Regions from separate parts of the Thalassotalea crassostreae genome, predicted to be linked through region 3. Evidence: predicted binding sites of a transcription regulator. Region 3 holds the regulator's gene; each other region holds the start of a gene.
What was found. Region 3 encodes LexA, which represses DNA repair genes until DNA is damaged. Its sites were predicted from a motif close to TACTGTATNNNNATACAGTA; they were not measured.
Positions count from the first base shown of each region.

Region 1: the regulator LexA is predicted to act here: its motif matches at 4,062-4,081, upstream of ruvA (Holliday junction branch migration protein RuvA).
Region 2: the regulator LexA is predicted to act here: its motif matches at 2,334-2,353, upstream of recA (recombinase RecA).

Region 1 is NZ_CP017689.1:1,398,234-1,405,471, forward strand. It holds gene aspS (aspartate--tRNA ligase) at 121-1,902, shown strand; gene ruvC (crossover junction endodeoxyribonuclease RuvC) at 2,085-2,612, shown strand; gene LT090_RS06055 (IS4 family transposase) at 2,812-3,999, shown strand; gene ruvA (Holliday junction branch migration protein RuvA) at 4,131-4,757, shown strand; gene ruvB (Holliday junction branch migration DNA helicase RuvB) at 4,783-5,790, shown strand; gene LT090_RS06070 (nucleotidyltransferase family protein) at 5,849-6,412, opposite strand; gene LT090_RS06075 (XdhC family protein) at 6,413-7,238, opposite strand, start outside.
Region 2 is NZ_CP017689.1:880,008-887,245, reverse strand. It holds gene metA (homoserine O-acetyltransferase MetA) at 1-891, opposite strand, end outside; gene recA (recombinase RecA) at 1,263-2,285, opposite strand; gene mutS (DNA mismatch repair protein MutS) at 2,747-5,323, shown strand; gene rpoS (RNA polymerase sigma factor RpoS) at 5,407-6,357, opposite strand; gene LT090_RS03955 (peptidoglycan DD-metalloendopeptidase family protein) at 6,417-7,163, opposite strand.
Region 3 is NZ_CP017689.1:3,470,511-3,477,748, reverse strand. It holds gene argB (acetylglutamate kinase) at 1-319, shown strand, start outside; gene LT090_RS15075 (ornithine carbamoyltransferase) at 371-1,288, shown strand; gene LT090_RS15070 (argininosuccinate synthase) at 1,352-2,575, shown strand; gene argH (argininosuccinate lyase) at 2,577-4,466, shown strand; gene lexA (transcriptional repressor LexA) at 4,574-5,188, opposite strand; gene LT090_RS15055 (helix-turn-helix domain-containing protein) at 5,297-6,280, opposite strand; gene LT090_RS15050 (beta-propeller domain-containing protein) at 6,452-7,238, opposite strand, start outside.

The DNA of each region.
Region 1 (7,238 bases), 1.8 Mb from region 3:
TTTAAAAGAGCTCCCGTTTAAGTTTCGGATTAAGTTTTTGATTAAGTCATAGATTTAGTTTCGCTTAAAGTCGGTTGAGCCTTGTATCAAATTTGAATTGTAAGTCAGGATAAATAAACAATGCGCAGCGTATTTTGTGGTGAGGTTAACGAATCTCATGTTGGTCAAGAAGTTACATTATGTGGATGGGTAAACCGTCGTCGAGATTTAGGTGCCGTGATCTTTGTAGATATGCGTGACCGTGAAGGTATTGTACAAGTAGTTTTTGATCCAGACTTACCAGAAGTTTTAGCTATTGCGAATACTTTGCGTAACGAATTTTGTATTCAAGTTAAGGGTAAAGTTCGTGCCCGTCCTGAGTCGCAAGTAAATAAAGATATGAAGACCGGTGCTATCGAAGTACTTGGTTTAGAATTAACTATCTTAAATAAGGCTGCTCCATTACCACTAGATTCTAACCAAGAAAACAGTGAAGAAAATCGTCTTAAGTATCGCTACTTAGACTTACGTCGTCCTGAAATGACAGAGCGTTTACGTTTTCGTTCGAAGGTAACATCACAAGTTCGTGAGTCTCTTGAGTCTCAAGGGTTTATGGATATTGAAACACCAATTTTAACGGCTGCGACACCAGAAGGTGCTCGTGATTATTTAGTACCAAGTCGTACGCAAAAAGGTAACTTCTTTGCTTTACCGCAATCTCCTCAGTTATTTAAACAATTACTGATGATGTCTGGTATGGAGCGTTACTACCAAATCGTTAAATGTTTCCGTGATGAAGATTTACGTGCTGATCGTCAGCCTGAATTTACTCAAATTGATATTGAAACATCATTCATGACTGCTGATCAGGTAATGGATGTTGCTGAAACAATGATTCAAGAATTGTTTAAATCATTACTAAACGTTGATTTAGGTAAATTCCCACACATGACTTACGAAGAAGCGATGACTCGTTTCGGTTCTGACAAACCTGATTTACGTAACCCATTAGAAATTGTTGATATTGCCGATATCGTTAAAGACGTTGAGTTCAAAGTATTCTCAGGTCCAGCGAACGATGCAAAAGGTCGTGTATCAGTAATCAAAGTTCCAGGCGCTGCAGCAGGTCTTTCACGTAAGAAACTTGACGATTACACTAAATACGTAGGTATTTACGGCGCTAAAGGTATGCCTTGGTTGAAAGTAAATGACATTGACGCTGGTCGTGAAGGTTTACAATCACCGATTTTGAAATTCTTATCTGACGAAGCGGTTGCTGAGTTATTATCTCGCGTAAATGCAGCTTCTGGCGACATTATTGTATTTGGTGCAGATAGCTACAATGTTGTAACTGAGTCATTAGGTGCGCTTCGTCTTAAGCTTGGTGAAGACCTAGGTTTAACCACTGATGAGTGGAAGCCTTTATGGGTTGTCGATTTCCCAATGTTTGAAGAAATCGAAGGTGGTTTACATGCACTACATCACCCATTTACTGCTCCGACTAAGCTTACTGCTGAAGAATTAGAAGCCAATCCAATTGGCGCGTTATCTAATGCCTATGACATGGTATTAAACGGCTGTGAATTAGGTGGTGGTTCTGTTCGTATTCACGATTCAGAAATGCAAGCGGCAGTATTTAGAATTCTTGGCATTAGCGACGAAGAAGCAGAAGAGAAGTTTGGTTTCTTATTAGAAGCGTTGCGTTACGGTACTCCACCTCATGCAGGTTTAGCATTTGGTTTAGACCGTATTGTAATGTTAATGACAGGCGCTACGTCAATTCGTGATGTTATGGCATTCCCGAAAACAACTACGGCGGCATGTCCTTTAACTAACGCTCCTGGTAAAGCCAACCCCGCGCAACTTGTAGAATTAGGCATCCAAGCCATTCCACAAGAGCCAAGTGCAGACGAAGCAGAATAATAGCTCGTTCGCAACAGTGTTTTAAAGGCTAGCATGCGCTAGCCTTTTTATTATCTGCGGATACAATTTCCAAATAAAACCAGTTTAAACTAAATTAAAACTAAGATTCCGGGTTTCTATTTTTAGAACTCAATGGCATAGTTAAAACACATCAATTCATCAACGAAACCTATAACAACTGAATGAGTATTATTTTAGGCATAGACCCAGGTTCGAGATTAACCGGCTATGGCGTTATTGAAAAACAAGGTCGGAAATTTAGCTACCTTGGCAGCGGTTGCATAAAAACTCTATCGGCCGGAGATAATCATCCAGAGCGTCTGCAAATCATTTTTGCCGGCGTATCAGAATTGATCCTGCAGTTTAAACCAGACATGTTTGCTATTGAACAAGTGTTTATGGGGGTTAACCCTGGCGGCGCATTAAAACTTGGACAAGCACGAGGAGCGGCGATTGTTGCAGCGACCAACAATGGTATTGAAGTTGCGGAATACTCAGCAAGACAAATTAAACAGGCGGTAGTTGGCACCGGTGCCGCAGATAAAGAACAAGTACAGCACATGGTGACTTCGTTTTTAAAACTGCCGGCACCACCACAAGCGGATGCCGCCGATGCATTGGCAGTCGCTATATGTCACGCCCATAGTTACGATTCGTTGATTAAAATGTCAGGTCAAGCAAAGAAAACAGTACGCGGCCGCCTCCGCTAACTAACTTGAAATAAGTAGGGTCAGATCATACTTTTTTACATCTATTGAAAACTACCATAGAAAAGTATGATCTGACCCTGAGGTATCCCCACGAAATTTGTGATTCAAGAATTTCGTAGGAATTAAAAAATCTGGGGAACATTCATGGCTTTTGGTGATCAGATCTATCGCCAAACAAAAATAATCCCAAGAGCAAGCCATGAATGTAGACCATATATTGAATCAAACCTTATCTTTTGTCACCCCGAAAATGCACAAAGTACGTCGAAATAGCCTTAAATGTTTAATTACTAGTCTAATTCGAGGGGCTGATTTATCTGTCACGAATTTAGGGCGCAACATACTTAGCGAAACATCTGAAAAACACCAAATCAAACGAAGTGATAGACTTTGTAGTAATGTTCACTTACATGCCGAAATTCCTAGCATATACGAGACACTAACTCGCAAACTTGTTGGGACGCAAAAGCATCCTGTCATCCTGGTGGATTGGTCAGATTTAGATGCGCGCCAAGAAAATTTCTTAATACGCGCTGCGATAGCAGTTAACGGTCGGTCGTTAACTTTATATGAAGAAGTTCATCCCCAATCAAGCAAAGAAAAACCTAAGGTTCATAAAGACTTTATGATGGTTTTGAAAAATATGCTGCCCTCAACTTGTCGGCCAATTATTGTTACAGATGCCGGATTCAGAACGCCCTGGTTTAATATGATTCAATCACTGAATTGGGATTATGTTGGCAGAATGAGAAACCGTACATTCTGTAAACAAGATAAAGATTGGCTCCCAGTTAAAGCGTTATACAAGCTTGCAACGACGCGCCCTAAATCGCTTGGTCGTTTTGATGTGGCTCGTTGCAATCCAATAACATGTAACTTCGTAATATTTAAATCTCGAAATAAAGGGCGAAAAGATCTTGTTGCAAAAGGTAATAGGCGTCGTCGAAGTGGCAAATCAAAAGCCAATGCGAAACGAGAGCGAGAGCCTTGGTTACTCACAACGTCACTGTGTTCAAAACAGCTAGGTTTTGCTAAAAAAGTAGTTAAAATCTACACCACTAGAATGCAAATAGAAGAGAGCTTTCGTGATGTAAAAACCGGTCTTAATATGAATGTATGTAATAGTCGAAAAAGGCTGCGAATACTAGTACTGCTTGTTATCGCACTTATAGCGCAGTATATTCTAATGCTCATTGGTATGGCTTTAGTTATACAAGGGAAAAACCGTCAATACCAGGCTAATAGTGTTAAATCCAGAGCCGTATTATCATATCAATTCATCGCACTAAGAGCCGTAAGGAACTTAAGATTTTGTATTGAAAAAGAAGAGTGGAAAAGTGCAATTAAGCAGCTCAATAAATTTATGTTGGAGCCGCTTAATGTTTAACTATAAATTCGTGGGGATCCTACAGGATCTGACCCTACTTGTGAATTTAAAAATATAGACTTTACTATATATTTATACAGTGGTACTGTATGGACTTAAAAACACATCTAAATATATAAAAGGAAGTGCTGGTGATAGGTCGATTACGTGGCATTTTAGTTGAAAAACAAGCGCCAGAAATACTCATTGAATGTAACGGTATTGGTTATGAAGTGACATTACCAATGACCAGCTTTTATCATTTACCTCAGCTTGAACAAGAAACCATAATCTACACTCACTTTGTTGTGCGTGAAGATGCTCAATTACTTTATGGTTTTGCTAACCCTACCGAACGTAAATTGTTTCGCTTATTGATTAAAGTAAATGGCGTTGGCCCTAAGTTAGCGTTAGCCATTTTATCCAATATGTCAGCCGGTCAATTTGTCCATTGCGTAAATTTAGATGATGTTGCGACCATAGTAAAAATACCGGGTGTCGGCAAGAAAACAGCAGAGCGACTGTTAATTGAAATGCGCGATCGATTAAAAGATTGGGGCAATGATATTGCAACACCAATGACCGATACGATAAGTGTTGATAATCAAGCTGAAGAAGCGAAGTTTGTTATCGCCAGCTCTAATAAGGATGATGCTATTACTGCACTTGTGTCATTAGGCTATAAACCAGCGCAAGCGGATAAAGCTGTGAAAGCTGTCTATAAACAAGATTTAAGCTCAGAAGAGCTGATTCGCGATGCCCTTAAATCGATGGTTTAACCGAACTAAATAAGATATAGAGATTATGATTGAAGCAGATCGTTTAATACAACCAACCATTACTCGCGAAGAAGAGACCGTCGATAGAGCGATTCGTCCTAAAATGCTTGATGATTACACTGGTCAAGACCATGTAAAAGAGCAAATGGAAATCTTTATTGAAGCGGCCAAAAAACGTAATGAACCACTGGATCATTTATTAATTTTTGGCCCTCCAGGATTAGGTAAAACGACGTTAGCAAACATTGTTGCCAATGAAATGGGTGTTAATATTCGCACTACATCAGGTCCTGTACTTGAAAAAGCAGGGGACTTAGCCGCACTGTTAACGAACCTTGAAGAAAATGATGTATTGTTCATTGATGAAATTCATCGTTTAAGCCCTGTGGTTGAAGAAATTTTATATCCAGCGATGGAAGACTATCAATTAGATATCATGATTGGTGAAGGACCTGCAGCTCGTTCAATAAAACTTGATTTACCACCTTTTACATTAATCGGCGCAACAACTCGTGCTGGGTCATTAACATCACCGTTAAGAGACCGTTTTGGCATAGTACAACGGTTAGAGTTTTATAAGGTCGGTGACTTAAAAGATATCATTGCCCGTTCAGCACATTTCTTAAACGTGGATTTAAACGATGAAGGCGCTTTAGAAGTGGCTAAACGATCGCGCGGAACACCTCGTATTGCCAATCGTTTGTTACGCCGTGTAAGAGATTACGCGGAAGTAAAAAGCCAAGGCGTTGTTGGCCAAGATACAGCATCAAAAGCATTAAATATGCTTGAAGTTGATAACGAAGGATTTGATTTAATGGACCGTAAGTTATTACTTGCCATTATTGATAAATTTGGCGGCGGCCCGGTAGGGCTAGATAATGTTGCAGCAGCAATCGGTGAAGAACGAGAAACAATTGAAGACGTTATTGAACCATTCTTAATACAACAAGGTTTTTTACAACGTACGCCGCGTGGTCGAATTGTCACTGATAATGCCTACCTGCATTTTGGCTTGGATAAACCAAGCTCATAGGTTTAAGTATAAGAGTTAGTATTGGCCTCAGCATTAGCGCTTTTATATAGAGTCACTTTCACTGATGCCAATCAGGTTTAGTGTCGATATCTTTAATAACCCCTATGTCATCAACCTCAAGCAAATTTAATCGATTTAAGTTTGCTTGAATCACAGATTTTGCGCCATCGACATTGTTTAACGTTTTTAACGAATCAAAAAACTCATTGCCAAAACATACAGGGTGTCCTTGTTGACCCTTAAAAGTAGGGCGCACAATATTGTCACTAGCAAGCAAACACAACAATGATTTAATCGTACTACTTTCCATAAACGGCATATCACCAAGAAATACGCTGATGTTATTCACATTGGCAATATCACTTTCAATGGTTTTTACGCCGTGGGCGATGTTATCTCCCATATCTTGAGAATCGACTGGCGCTGCAACTAAGTTTAATTCTAACGGCGCTAGTAAAGATTGTAATTTTGGATCAATATGACGATGCAAAACATACACGTGATTGAAATGTTTTTGTACCATGCTAATTGTTTGCATTATTAGTGGCGGGTTTCCTGATAACCTTTTATCTGCTCCATATCGAGCAGAAGAGCCGGCGGCGAGGATCAGAGCAACATTCATTTAAAGTTGCTCTTTGCTTACATGGTTTTTTATTCGAATAATATCCGCCAGTGTTGAGATAGCGATTTCAAACGGCGTTTTACTACCAATATTTAAACCAATAGGGGCATGTAAACGCGATAGTTGCTGCTGTTTAATTTCACAAATTCGAGTTAATCGTTCTATGCGATTTTCAGTGGTTCGATGTGAGCCCATAGCCCCGATATAAAAAGCTTTGGTGTCAAAGACTGACATCAAGGCCGCATCATCAATACTCGGGTCGTGGGCAAGAGCAAGCACAGCGCTTTGCTCATCTGCGTATTGCTCAACGAATAAATCCGGCGACATCCAGATAATATCAACGCCGCCATTTTCTTTATCAAACGTCCAACTTGAAGCAAGCTGCTTACGCATATCGCAGACCTTAACTTCAAATCCAGCTTGTAAACCTAACCGCGCAATTTCTTCGGTTACTTGGCCAATACCAATGAGCAGCAAAGTAAATACTTTTGAATAATTGAGCCCAACAGTATCGGCAGACTTTTCAACTTGTTTCACCGCAAAATCTTTAAGCTCCAAACATTCTCGAGTATTTGATTGCAACGTCATTTGACGTTTAAAAGGAAGCCTATTGACGGCGTGATTCGAGCATTGTAAAAAGTGCTCGGTGCTACTGTTATTTACTTCGATGTATTCAATCAGCAGTTCTATTGTGCCACCACAAGGCAGTTCGCGAACAACGCCTTGTTCAGTAGCATGATCGCCATAGGTAAATAATTGATTGTGTTTCTTGAACTTATTTTGATTCAGCATTTCGACGAACGCATCTTCTAAACAGCCGCCAGAA
Region 2 (7,238 bases), 1.3 Mb from region 3:
GGTAATTTGATAGACGTAATAATTTAACCAATTGCTAAATAATAAACAGCCATGGCTGCGCCAGCTGTTTAGTGCTTTTGCCGATGGGTCGTCCTTGGGAAAATAATTTATCGGTAAGCTAACGTCATCACTAGTTGTTAGGTCCCGTTGATATTCATCACTTAAGGTAAATGAATCATATTCAGGATGGCCAGTAACAAACACCTGCTTTTTGTCTTTACTTGCCGTTAAATAAACACCAGCAATGTCAGCTACACCAAGTACATTCAACTCGTCAATGGTGCGATATTCTGCTTCACTTATATCACCAAAGCGTGAATGAGGCACTAAAAACTCTTCATCGAAGCCTCGAGTTAATGACTCCATAGGATCAAGTGTTTGATGTCGATAGACACCTGATAACTTCTCTGTTCTCAATTTGCGGTGTAAACCATAAAAATGAAATAGCGCTGCATGAGCTGCCCAGCATGAATACATGGTAGATGTAACGTTATTTTGAGCCCAATCAAATACTTGTTGAATCTTAGGCCAATAAGTAACTTCTTCAAAATCCATTTTTCCTAACGGCGCACCGGTTACAATCAATCCATCGTAGTGCTTATCCTTTATATCATCAAAATGACGATAGAAATTATCAAGATGAGCTTTAGGAGTATTTTTCGACTCATTTAGATGTAATCGCACAAATTCTATATTAATTTGTAATGGCGAATTGCTTAACATTCTAAGAATTTGAATTTCCGTTTCAATCTTGTTTGGCATCAAGTTCAATATCGCTACTTGCATAGGGCGAATATCCTGATTAATCGCTCTATTTTCGGACATTACAAAGATATTCTCATTAGCGAGAACTGCAAGTGCAGGTAATTGATCAGGTATTTTAATCGGCATAATAAATAGTAAACAATAAGTAATTTAGCGTTCGAACATTGGCTTATAGTACTAATTCGCCCGGCATTGTCAACATCTAAACGTATAGACGTCTAAATAAAAGAATCCTAGAAAGCTAAAATCAAGATAATAAAACGAACATGTGCATCAAAAGTCTATTAAGAAAAAGTTGCACTAACTAGTTCAATTATAATATTTAATAAAATAGTTCGGGTTTGAAATAGTGAAAAAGCTTAATTGTTACAACAAGGTAAGAACTGTGACAAAAAAATGGCGCTCAATGAGCGCCATTTAAAATGCAAAAAGATTAATAAAAACTGATGTTAAGATTTTTATCTAGTTTTTGATTAAGTTTTACTTCTCGATATTAATTACTCTTCGATTTCCTCTTCGGAAGTAAGTTCGATAGGTGCTAATAATAGGCTACGTAACTTACCTTCTAAATCTTTCGCCATTGCAGGGTTTTCAGCAAGGTATTTAGTAGCATTTGCTTTACCTTGACCAATTCTTTCGCCCATACAGCTATACCAAGCACCTGCTTTTTCAACCATCTTGTGCTTAACACCAAGATCGATTAATTCGCCTAAACTGTTTATACCTAAACCATATAAGATTTGGAACTCTGCTTGTTTGAACGGAGGAGCGATCTTGTTTTTAACCACTTTCACGCGAGTTTCGTTACCAGTGATCTCATCACCTTCTTTAACTGCACCAATACGACGAATATCAAGACGAACCGACGCATAGAACTTAAGCGCATTACCACCTGTTGTAGTTTCTGGATTACCAAACATTACACCAATTTTCATACGAATTTGGTTGATGAAAATAAGCATGGTATTTGACTGCTTAAGGTTACCAGTAAGTTTACGCATTGCTTGCGATAACATACGTGCTTGTAAACCCATGTGCGAATCTCCCATGTCACCTTCAATTTCTGCTTTTGGTGTAAGAGCTGCAACTGAATCGACTACGATTACATCAACGGCGCCAGAGCGGCTTAACATATCAACGATTTCCAATGCTTGCTCACCAGTGTCAGGTTGCGACACTAATAATTCATTAATATCTACACCAAGCTTCTCAGCATAAATAGGATCAAGTGCATGCTCAGCATCAACAAAGGCACAAACTTTACCGTTACGCTGTGCTTCAGCGATAACTTCAAGCGTTAACGTGGTTTTACCACTTGATTCAGGACCGTAAATCTCAACAACACGTCCCATCGGTAAACCACCAGCACCTAGCGCCACATCCAAGGCTAAAGAACCTGTTGAAATAGTTTCAACTTCCATACTGCGGTTATCACCAAGTTTCATGATAGAACCTTTACCAAATTGTCTTTCAATTTGACCTAGCGCTGCTGATAACGCCTTTTCTTTATTTGCGTCCATTGTAGTCTCCGATTTGTAATCTTTTTATCCAGTAGTTACGAAACAGTATACTGTATAATCGTACAGTATCAACTGGATTTTTTATTTATTTTAAAATAAAACACAACAAAAACGATAAAACATTGATATTTAAAACATTTATCTTATTACTATTTTCCCACCAAGGAGAATAATGTTTAATTAAACAGTGAATAATTTAAAAACACTGTAAATAGATAGTCATTTTATACAGTAGTTTTACAGTAAATCTTTTGCATTTTATTTGATAATTAATTGCAACTTACTTTGCGCTTAGTTAGATATTATTTTAACATCGTAACTCTAACGCGTATTGGGTAAACACATCACTCGAAAGTTCTGGATATACCGGGTTAATAACGGCTATTTTCAACTTTCCTGACTGATATCACAATAATAATTTTCATGTTTTTAAAAACGTTAATAAATACAAAAGCTAATCAATGACAGACGACCTTTTTACCAATAGCAATCACACACCGATGATGCGCCAATATTTAAAAATCAAAGCAGAATTTCCAACAATTTTGATGTTTTATCGCATGGGTGATTTTTACGAACTATTTTTCGATGATGCAAAAAAAGCATCAGAGCTTCTTGATATATCTTTAACTGCCCGCGGAAAAACCGGTGGTAACGCAATTCCAATGGCCGGTGTACCCTATCATGCAGTAGAAAATTATTTAGCTAAGCTAGTGAAGCTTGGCGAATCGGTTGCTATTTGCGAGCAAATTGGCGACCCGGCAACCAGCAAGGGTCCAGTCGAGCGAAAAGTAGTCCGTGTTGTTACCCCTGGTACTATTTCAGATGAGGCTTTGTTAGAAGATAAACAAGATAACTTATTAGTTTCGGTATTTGCATCTATAGCTAAACTTGAGCAGCAAAAATTTGGCATTAGCTATTTAGATATGAGTAGTGGTCGCTTTGTAATTTGCCAGCCTGAAACATTAGAACAGTTACAGGCCGAGTTACAGCGACTTTCACCAGCAGAGTTATTATATCCAGAGTCTTTTGAACACTTGGATATAGTGCAAGTATACAAAGGCAGTCGCCGTCGCCCAGATTGGGAATTTGACTTAGACACCAGTTTTAAAGTTCTAAATCAGCAATTCAATACCAAGGAATTATCAGGCTTTGGCGTTGATGATTACCCGTATGCTCTGCAAGCTGCAGGTTGTCTTTTACAATATGTAAAAGATACTCAACGAACCGCCCTACCACACATTCGAGACATAAAAGCGCAAGCTTATGCTCAAGGTGTAATTTTAGATTCTGCAACGCGAAAGAATTTAGAATTAACTCAAAACCTTTCCGGTGGCATAGAAAATACCTTAGCTGCGGTATTAGATAAATCCGCATCGGCGATGGGCTCTCGACTGTTAAAGCGTTGGCTGCATTTTCCACTTAGAGACATTGAAACCTTAGAGAATCGACAACAAGCTATCAGCGGTATTATTGACGAAGACTTATACACCGATTTGTTCGACAGTATCAAGAACATTGGTGATATCGAACGAATTATTGCCCGTATTGCACTTGGTAGTGCTCGTCCAAGAGACTTCGCAAGATTGAGAAATGCGCTCGGTATTTTGCCAGAAGTAAAACAATTACTTGGTGTAAGTAAACAAAGTTATTTGCAGCAATTGGCCAAATTGGCGGCACCAATTGATTCGTTAGAAAAATTACTATTTGATGCGGTAATCGAAAATCCACCGGTATTGATACGCGATGGTGGTGTTATAAAAGAAGGCTATAACAGTGAGTTAGATGAACTTCGAAACCTTAGCCAAGGCGCAACAAACTTTTTAAGTGAATTAGAAGTTCGTGAGCGCGAGCGCACTGGTATTCCAACATTAAAGGTGGGATACAATAAGGTGCATGGCTTCTTCATTGAGATCAGTCGTGCTCAATCTTCACAGGCGCCTGATGAATACATTCGTCGTCAGACATTGAAAAACAACGAACGTTTTATTACTGATGAACTTAAACAACATGAAGAAAAAGTGCTATCGGCTCAGTCTAAGTTTTTAGCTTTAGAAAAACGCTTATATGAAGAGCTATTTCAATTGACCGCGCCGTATATAGAACAACTGCAAAACTTAAGTGATGCGATATCAACGCTCGATGTATTAAATACCTTTGCTGAGAGAGCAATAAGTTTAAACTATCAAAAACCAACTCTTACTGACAACCCAGGTATTCATATAGATGCCGGTCGACATCCGGTTGTTGAATTCGTTAGTAAAGAAGCATTTATTGCAAATCCGGTAGAATTGTCAGACCATCGTCGTATGTTGATCATAACAGGGCCTAATATGGGCGGTAAATCAACTTACATGCGTCAAACGGCATTGATCACGCTATTAGCCCATGTTGGTAGTTTTGTACCGGCAGAGCGCGCCGAGATAGGCATCGTTGATCGTATATTTACCCGAATCGGCGCTTCCGATGATTTGGCAAGTGGTCGCTCAACGTTTATGGTGGAAATGACCGAAACAGCCAATATTTTGCATAATGCCACAGATAAGTCTTTGGTATTACTTGATGAAATCGGTCGAGGTACCAGTACCTATGATGGTCTATCATTAGCCTGGGCTTGTGCTGAGTACTTAGCGGTGAACTCAAATGCCTTTACTTTATTTGCCAGTCATTACTTTGAATTAACTGAGCTCGCCACGCAAATGGAAGGCCTTGCCAACATTCATTTAGATGCGATTGAACATAACGATTCAATTGTCTTTATGCACGCTGTACAAGAAGGCGCCGCAAGTAAAAGTTTTGGTTTACAGGTTGCGCAACTTGCAGGGGTACCAAAAGCGGTTATTAATCGCGCCAAACAACGCTTAGCGGAATTAGAATCTCAACAAACTGCAACCATTGTTTCTACGCCACAGCAATTACAGCCTGATTTAATCGCTCAAGAGCACCCAGTGGTAAATGATTTAAAAGCGATAAATATAGATGATATAACGCCAAGAGAAGCGATGGATTTGTTATTTGAATTAAAGGCGAAACTATAGTTTCAAGGTAGTTTTCAAAATAACGTTTTCACAACACAAAAAAAACCAGCTTTAAAAAGCTGGTTTTTTATTGCTATTAGGATTTATGCTTGGAATAGCGCTTCAATCGATAAGTCTTGTGCAGACAAAATATCACGCAAACGTTTTAACGCTTCAACTTGAATCTGTCTTACACGCTCTCGAGTTAAACCAATTTCATGACCAACATCTTCTAATGTCGCAGGTTCATAACCAAGAAGACCAAAACGTCTCGCTAACACTTCACGTTGTTTCGAGTTAAGTTCATTTAACCAGTGAACAATGCTTTGTTTGATATCATCATCCTGCAGATCTGATTCTGGACCTTGACTTTTCTCGTCAGCAATCACATCTAACAGTGCTTTATCTGATTCACCACCAAATGGTGTATCAACCGATGTTATGCGCTCGTTTAGCTTAAGCATTTTACTTACGTCAGCAACAGGCACATCTAATTTTTCAGCAATTTCTTCAGCTGTTGGTTCATGATCAAGCTTTTGAATAAGTTCACGAGCAGCACGTAAATAGACGTTAAGCTCTTTTACGACATGAATAGGTAAACGAATAGTGCGGGTTTGATTCATTATCGCACGTTCAATGGTTTGGCGTATCCACCAAGTAGCATAAGTAGAGAAGCGGAAGCCTCTTTCAGGGTCAAATTTTTCGACGGCGCGGATCAGGCCTAAGTTGCCTTCTTCGATTAAGTCTAATAATGGTAAACCGCGATTATTGTATCTTCGTGCAATCTTAACTACGAGTCGGAGGTTACTTTCAATCATTCGGGCTCGTGACTTTTCACAACCTTTTAATGATTTGCGAGAAAAATATACTTCTTCTTCTGCGCTTAATAATGGTGAGAACCCAATCTCACTTAAATACATTTGAGTTGCATCTAAGTTAGATGATGTTTCTTCTGTTGCAAGTTTTTCATCTTTTTTTGTTGCTTTTGCTTTAGGTGCCGCTTTTGCTTTTGGCGCTGCCTTTGCTTTTGTTGCAACTTCCTTCACTTTTACCATTGTAATCTCCCAATAACTTCATGGTTTATTATTCACTTAAACTGTCACTTTCTAGCCTCTTATTTTTTCGGAAGATACCTTGTTGGATCGACCGATTTGCCCCTAAAACGGATTTCAAAATGCAACATGGTTTTATCCGTGCCCGTGTTGCCCATTTTCGCGATTACCTGACCGGTTTTCACCGATTCTTGCTCTTTAACAAGCAAGGTTTCATTATGCGCATATGCACTTAGATAGTCATCATTGTGCTTTATTATTATTAGATTGCCATAACCGCGTAATGCGTTACCTGCATAGACTACAAGGCCTTCAGCAGCAGCTTTCACTGGCTGATTCAGCTCACCGGCGATATCCACGCCCTTGTTACCCTGTGCAGAATTGGAAAAACTCGATATAATTCGACCATTTACAGGCCACACCCAATTTTTCACTTTTTGTGTCAGAGAAGGCACCTTTACCTTGGTGAATTTTCCGCCACTGTCTCCACCATACTCCCCAGATTTATCATTTGCAACATTTTTGTAGTCACTTTTTAGCTCTTTATTAACATTTTTAGTTTTATTTTTGCCCTTATCACTGGTCGGGCCTTTTGTACTGCTTGTTTTAGCAGTTAATGATATTATTTGCCCAGGATAGATATTGTAAGGGGCAGAGATATTATTAATATTGGCTAGTGTCCTAACATCTTTACCTGCACGCCAGGCGATAGAATATAAAGTTTCACCTTTTTTTACGGTGTAACTATCGGCTGTAAGGGTATTTTTAGTTTCAACTTTTGTAGGAACAGAACCACTTAAACTAACCACTGGCGCAGGCCTTGTTCGTTGCGAACAGGCAGAAATTACCAGCAATAACAATATAAGAATTATTACTGGCAAAAA
Region 3 (7,238 bases):
CGGTCAATTAGTCAATGTTAATGCAGATGATGCCGCAGTCGCGATAAGCGAGTTGATAGACGCTGAGTTAGTGTTACTTACTGATGTTGCCGGTGTGAAAGGCAAAGACGATGAATATTTAGCAGAATTAAATAATGAGCAGGCACAACAATTGATTGATGAAGGCATTATTAACGGCGGCATGATTGCTAAAGTAAGAGCGGCGTTTGCCGCAGCAACGCAATTGCGACGAAGTATCGCGGTGGCCAGTTGGAAAACTCCCGAGCAACTATTATTGTTGCAAAATGGGCAGGTTATCGGCACCCGCATTAACCCTTAATTCATATTTTACTTATATCAAATTAAACAAAAGAAATTATTAGGATACTTTATGTCGTTAAATCATTTTTTAGCTGATGACTTACTAAGCAAACAACAGTTATTGGCACTTATCGCACAAGGCTTAGAAATAAAAGCCAACCCAGCGAAGTACAGCAATGCCTTAGCCGGTAAATCTGTAGTGACCATTTTTGAAAAACCATCTCTGCGTACTCACATCAGTTTTGATATTGGTATCAATAAGCTAGGCGGTCATAGTCTATACATTGGTCAGCAAAACGGTCAACTTGGCGAACGTGAGCGAGTTAAAGATGTGGCGAAAAACTTAGCTTGTTGGGCTGATATCGTTGTTGCCCGTGTATTCAAACAAAGCGTCCTTGATGAAATGGCAGAGCACGGTGGCATTCCTGTGATCAATGCATTGAGTGATTTATACCATCCTTGTCAGGCACTTGCTGATTATATGGCATTAACTGAAACCTTTGGTTCGTTGGAAGGATTAAACCTTGCCTATATTGGCGATGGCAACAATGTATCTAATTCATTGATGCTTATGGGCAGTGTACTTGGTGTTAATGTCACTGTGATCACGCCTGAAGGTCATGAACCAACCGCCGATATGATTAGCAAAGCGCAACAGTTGGCAGCGCAAAGTGGCTCAACGTTGACAATAAGTACTGACATTAAGGATGCTGAAAACCAACAGGTTATCTATACTGATACTTGGATTTCAATGGGTGATGATACTAAAGTTGCTGACATCCTAGCTAAGTTTATGCCGTATCAAATAAACGATGAATTAATGGATAAAGCGGGCGCATCTGCTGTGATGCACTGCCAACCAGCACACCTTGAACAAGAAATTACCACTAGCGTTTTTGACTCAGATAAGTCACTCGCATTTTTACAAGCGGAAAATCGCATGTGGGCACAAAATTCTGTGTTATTGACCTTAGTTAACGGTAAGTAGTTAACCTAACAGTCAATACACAAAACAACTTAAATTTAAATATTGAAAGCATTAGAGAACGTTATGAGCATTAAGAAAACTGGAATTAAAAAAGTAGTATTAGCCTATTCTGGCGGATTGGACACATCGGCGATCATCCCATGGTTGAAAGAGAACTATGACGGTTGTGAAGTTGTTGCCTTCTGCGCCGATGTTGGTCAAGGCGAAGAAGAGCTTGATGGCATTGTAGAAAAAGCCATTGCTAGTGGTGCATCTGAATGTCATGTTGTTGACTTGAAAGAAGAGTTTGTTAAAGACTACATTTATCCAATCATTAAAACTGGTGCGGTATATGAAGGTCAGTACTTGTTAGGTACATCAATGGCTCGTCCAGTAATTGCTAAGGCGCACGTCGAAGTCGCTTTGAAAGTTGGTGCTGATGCGGTATGTCATGGCTGTACTGGTAAAGGTAATGACCAAGTGCGTTTTGAGTCTTGTTTTGCTGCCCTTGCTCCGCAACTAACTGTTATTGCGCCATGGCGTGAATGGGACATGGTTTCTCGTGAAGATTTACTTGATTACCTGGCAGAGCGTAACGTCCCTTGTAGTGCATCACTAACTAAAATATACAGTCGTGATGCAAACGCATGGCATATCTCACACGAAGGTGGTGAATTAGAAGACCCTTGGTGTGAGCCGTCTAAAGAAGTTTGGACGATGACTACCGATCCAGAAGATGCGCCAAATAAACCAGGTTCAGTCATGCTTAGTTTTGAAAAAGGTGAATTGGTTGCCGTAGATGGCAAAGCCATGTCACCTTATCAATGTTTAGTTGACCTTAATGAAAAAGCTGGCGCACATGGTGTTGGTCGTATTGATATCGTAGAAAACCGTTTAGTTGGTATGAAGTCTCGTGGTTGTTATGAAACCCCAGGTGGCACTGTATTAATGGCGGCATACAAAGGGCTAGAGTCATTAATTCTTGATAAAGAATCTTTAAAGTTTAGAGAGTCTGTTGGTCTAGAGTTTAGTCACGTAATTTACGATGGTCGCTGGTTTAACCCATTAGCTGCCGCGCAAATGGCAGCTTGTGCATCATTTGCAGAGCAAGTAACTGGTGATATCGTAGTGAAACTATACAAAGGCCAAGCAACGGTAACACAACGTCGCTCGCCAAACAGTTTATACTCAGAAGAGTTTGCAACGTTTGGTGAAGATGACGTTTATGACCAAAAGCATGCCGAAGGGTTTATTCGTTTATTCAGCTTGTCGTCACGTATTGCGGCACTGAAAGGACAGGAGAAGTAACATGGCGTTATGGGGTGGCCGTTTCAAAGGCGGAAGTAGTGATAAATTTAAAGCATTTAATGATTCACTGCCATTTGATCAAATTCTTGTACAACAAGATATTCAAGGTTCTATTGGCTGGTCAAAGGCCATTCATAAGGCTGGTGTGCTAACGCTAGATGAACAACAAAAGATGGAACAAGCTCTTGTTGATTTGAGTGCGAAGGTAGAAAGCGGTGAAATTGATTTCACCGATTCTGCTGCTGAAGATATTCACAGTTGGGTTGAGGGTGAACTAATCGAAGTGATTGGTGATATCGCACGCAAACTACATACTGGCAGAAGTCGTAATGACCAAGTTAGTACAGATTTACGCCTTTGGTCTCGTGAACAAGTTGACGTGATCATCGAAACCCTCAATGCGGTTGTAGTTGAGTTAATCAATCTTGCCGACAACAACAAGCAACACATATTACCGGGTTATACACATTTACAACGTGCTCAACCGATCCGTTTTGCTCATTGGTGTATGGCTTATGTTGAAATGCTTAAACGGGATATTTCAAGATTACAAGATGCTCGCGTTCGTCTGAATCAATCACCATTAGGTTGTGGCGCCCTTGCTGGTACTACGTATGAAATTAACCGTTATGACTTAGCCAATTCTCTAGGCTTTGATGGCCCATGTTTAAACTCGCTTGATGCGGTTAGTGATCGTGATTACGTACTGGAATTATTATTTGCAGCAAGTACTGGCATGATGCATTTATCACGTTTCGCTGAAGATTTAATTTTCTTCAACTCTGGTGAAGCTAACTTTATTACTTTAGGTGATGCGGTTACTAGTGGTAGTTCATTAATGCCGCAGAAAAAGAACCCTGATGCACTTGAGCTAATTCGCGGTAAATGTGGCCGTGTTTATGGTTCATTACAGGCATTGTTAGTAACATTAAAAGGCTTACCACTTGCCTATAACAAAGATATGCAAGAAGACAAACAAGGCTTATTCGATGCACTAGAGCAATGGGTATCATGTCTTGATATGGCTGGCGAAGTGATTAACTCGATTGAGTTGAATTCTGCCGAATGTGCTAAAGCGGCACGTGGTGGTTACGCCAATGCCACTGAGCTTGCCGATTATCTGGTTGGCAAAGGTGTTCCATTTAGAACTGCGCACGATATCACTGGTGCAGTAGTGTTATATGCGATTAGCCAAGGCGAACCGCTTGAGAGTCTGCGCTTAGATGAATTTAAACAGTTCAGTTCATTAATAGAGGCCGATGTTTACCCTGTACTTGAATTAGAATACTTAGTAGATAAACGAAACATCCTTGGTGGCACAGGTATTGAACCTGTTACTAAAGTTATCGAACAAAGCCGCTTGCAACTTGGTAGCGCAAATTATGTTGTTCGTGACGCTAAGCTTACCGATATTCGCGCGATTGTGAAGCTGGTAAATTACTGGTCATCAAGAGAAGAGAATTTACCACGCAGTGAAGACGATTTAATCAAATCAATTCGAGATTTCGCTGTAATCGAGGTAAACGGACAAGTGTGTGCATGTGCGGCATTGTATATCTACAGTACTGGACTTGCGGAAATTCGTTCATTAGGAGTAACGATAAATCACCAAGGTAAAGGTTATGGCCAAAAACTTTGTCAGTTCTTACTTGATAGAGCCAAAGCGTTATCATTGATCAAGGTATTCGTATTAACTCGTAAGCCTAAGTTCTTTGAAATGCTAGACTTCTTGCCAGGTGACAAAGACACCTTGCCTGAAAAAGTAATGAAAGATTGTGACTTATGTCCGAAACAAGATAATTGTGACGAAGAAGCGTTGATATACAATTTAAGTGATCATCATTCGATGCCACACTTACTTAATAGTATTGATGTCACAGTGGAGCAATAGCTAATAAAGGCCACTTTAGGCGTCGATAGAAATAAAAAAGGCAGTATTAATGAATATTAATACTGCCTTTTTCTTGTTCTTCTTAAAAGCTAAAAGCTGAAAGAACACTACATCCAATCGGCGTTACGAATAACACCAACGGCAATGCCTTCGATATTAAATGGTGTAGATGCTAAATCGACAACTATTGGTGAGAAATCTTCATTCTCAGCATGCAAGTAAACGACATTGCCTTCACGCTTATAACGTTTCACCGTAACATCATCTTCAACACGAGCAACAACAACCTGACCATTATTGATATCAGTCGTTTGATGAACCGCTAATAAATCACCATCTAAGATGCCGATATCTTTCATACTCTCGCCATTAACTCGTAACAAGTAATCGGCGGCAGGGTGGAATAAATTACCATCAATTTTGTAATTATCTTCAACATGCTCTTGCGCTAAAATAGGCTCACCAGCGGCAACACGGCCAATCAACGGTAAACCTTCTTCTTCAATATGCTCTTCAGCCAATCTAATACCGCGAGAAGTACCCGGTAACATTTCGATAAAGCCTTTTTTCGCGAGTGCTTTTAAATGTTCTTCAGCTGCGTTTGCTGATTTAAAACCAAAGAAATTAGCAATTTCAGCACGAGTAGGTGGCATACCTGTTTCGCCTAGCTTTTCTTTAATAAAGCCAAATATTTGTTCTTGTCTTGCAGTAAGGGCGCGCATATCATTAAGCCTGTTTATCTGTACAGTAACTGTTAGTATATACAGCTAGGTGATAAACGCAACCTATTATTTTGATTGGTAAATTAAAAACTAATTGTCGTCTAAAGCTTATTCCTCTTCATCCTTAGCAAACAATTCCATTAAGCCAATAAGTGCGGCGAAAAGTACTGCGCCAACTGGCCAGATAATCCAAGTGATACCCCAAGCCATTGTCCACAAACTCCAGCCAAGAAATATTGCGATTAATAGTGGCCAGTAAAATGCAGCAAGCTTTTCTGCACGTTTTGCACGTTTGCTTTTTACGCTGTTAAAGTCGCTATCCCTTAACACATTATTAAGGGCATCATATTTTGTCGATACTGGGATCACTAGATATAGTCCTGCCGATATGATCAATAGCAGTACAATTAACATCATTAAGATTAAATCGGTGCCAGCAGCAGACATTGCTGCGAACATCAAAGGTACAAAGCTGACAATAAATAGAAAGATGCCAATCGATAACCGTCTATTGTATGTCGGTCTGAACTTTTTCATCTTCTCGCTAAACACACCGTGTACACCGTATGCTAACTCAAAGCGTTCATCATCTATTACCGTGGTATCGTCGTCATATTGATTGGTTTTGAGAAAGAAGCTTACGGCTATCGAAACCATAATTAAGATAAATACAACGCCGATTGGTGCTGCAATATCACTTGTTAAGTTGAGTTTATTGCTATCGGCCATTGCCAGCAGAAACAGTAACGGTATTACTGAGCAGACGCACAATAGAACCCCTTTAACATTTAAAGCGGTCGCTTCCATCGTGCTATCAATGTATTTCGTTGCTTGTTCTAGGCTTACCTGAATTGTGTCGGAACTTTTGCTGCCTTGGCTCGATTCGAACACTTCATTTTCATCTTTCAATAAAAAATCAGTAGACACATCAAAAAGCTCAGCCAGCATAATGATGCGATTTAAATCAGGGATACTATTTGTACTTTCCCATTTTGATACTGACTGCCTGGAAACATTAAGTTTCTCTGCTAATTCTTCTTGCGACCAACCAAGTTGTTTTCTTAATTTAACGATCTTTTCTGCTAATATCATAAAGTTTGTTCCTTCACTCGTAATTGAGCGCCTAGCATAGAAAGTCGGTTGGTTGCAGACTAGCAAGCTAGGTTGTTATTTTGTCAACTCACGGTTGCACTATAGCTAAGTACATAAAATCATTGATGTTTTAATTTTGATTTTTACATGTTTTTTTAATTGTTTTTGTTGTTATTGTACTTTTACAGCATCGCTAGGATTTGACCAACTTGCTTGCCAAAGGTCATTTCCATCAACAAAATAGACATTATCACCATCAATAATACTGCGATGACCGTATCGGCTTTGCAGGTCTTCTTCATATTCGGGTTGCACCGCGCCGACTCTATCAAGCATCGAGTTATCAACTTCAAACAACTCTAACGACGACTTGTATTGATGACGATAATCCCATTGATTTGTCATCTCATCGAATGTTTCTATGTATTGATGAACATACAAAGGCACCGTAAATGACATTGAGCCATCAGAGTGATTTAAGCTAGTGAAAGCATGGAAATCATATTCTACTTCGGTTTGCGTCCCAGGGTATGTGTAGGTTATGAGTTCGCTTGGTGAGGTTGGATCGCTGATATCAAATAGAGATATTTTTGCGCCATGGGCCAAGGTTTCATCATTAATTAATGCTTGCGGAAATTGCCATTGTTCTTGCTCTTTATCGCCATCGGCTCTGGTATCGATAACTTCGGCAAAGCCCCAAAATAAACCATCGGTTTGTCGACCAATGCCGATAAGTAGATTTTCATCAACAGGATGCAAGTAAGCTGAATACCCCGGTATTTCCAATTGCCCTTCGATTGTCGGATTTGCAGGTTCGCTTAAATCAATTACATACAAGGGGTCGGTTCTTCTAAATGTTACAACGTAAGCTTTGTTGTCGCGATAACGCACAGCGTAAATATCTTCACCAGGTTTGCCGATGGTTTGCTCACTGCCATCTTCTGGTAAACGAGCAACT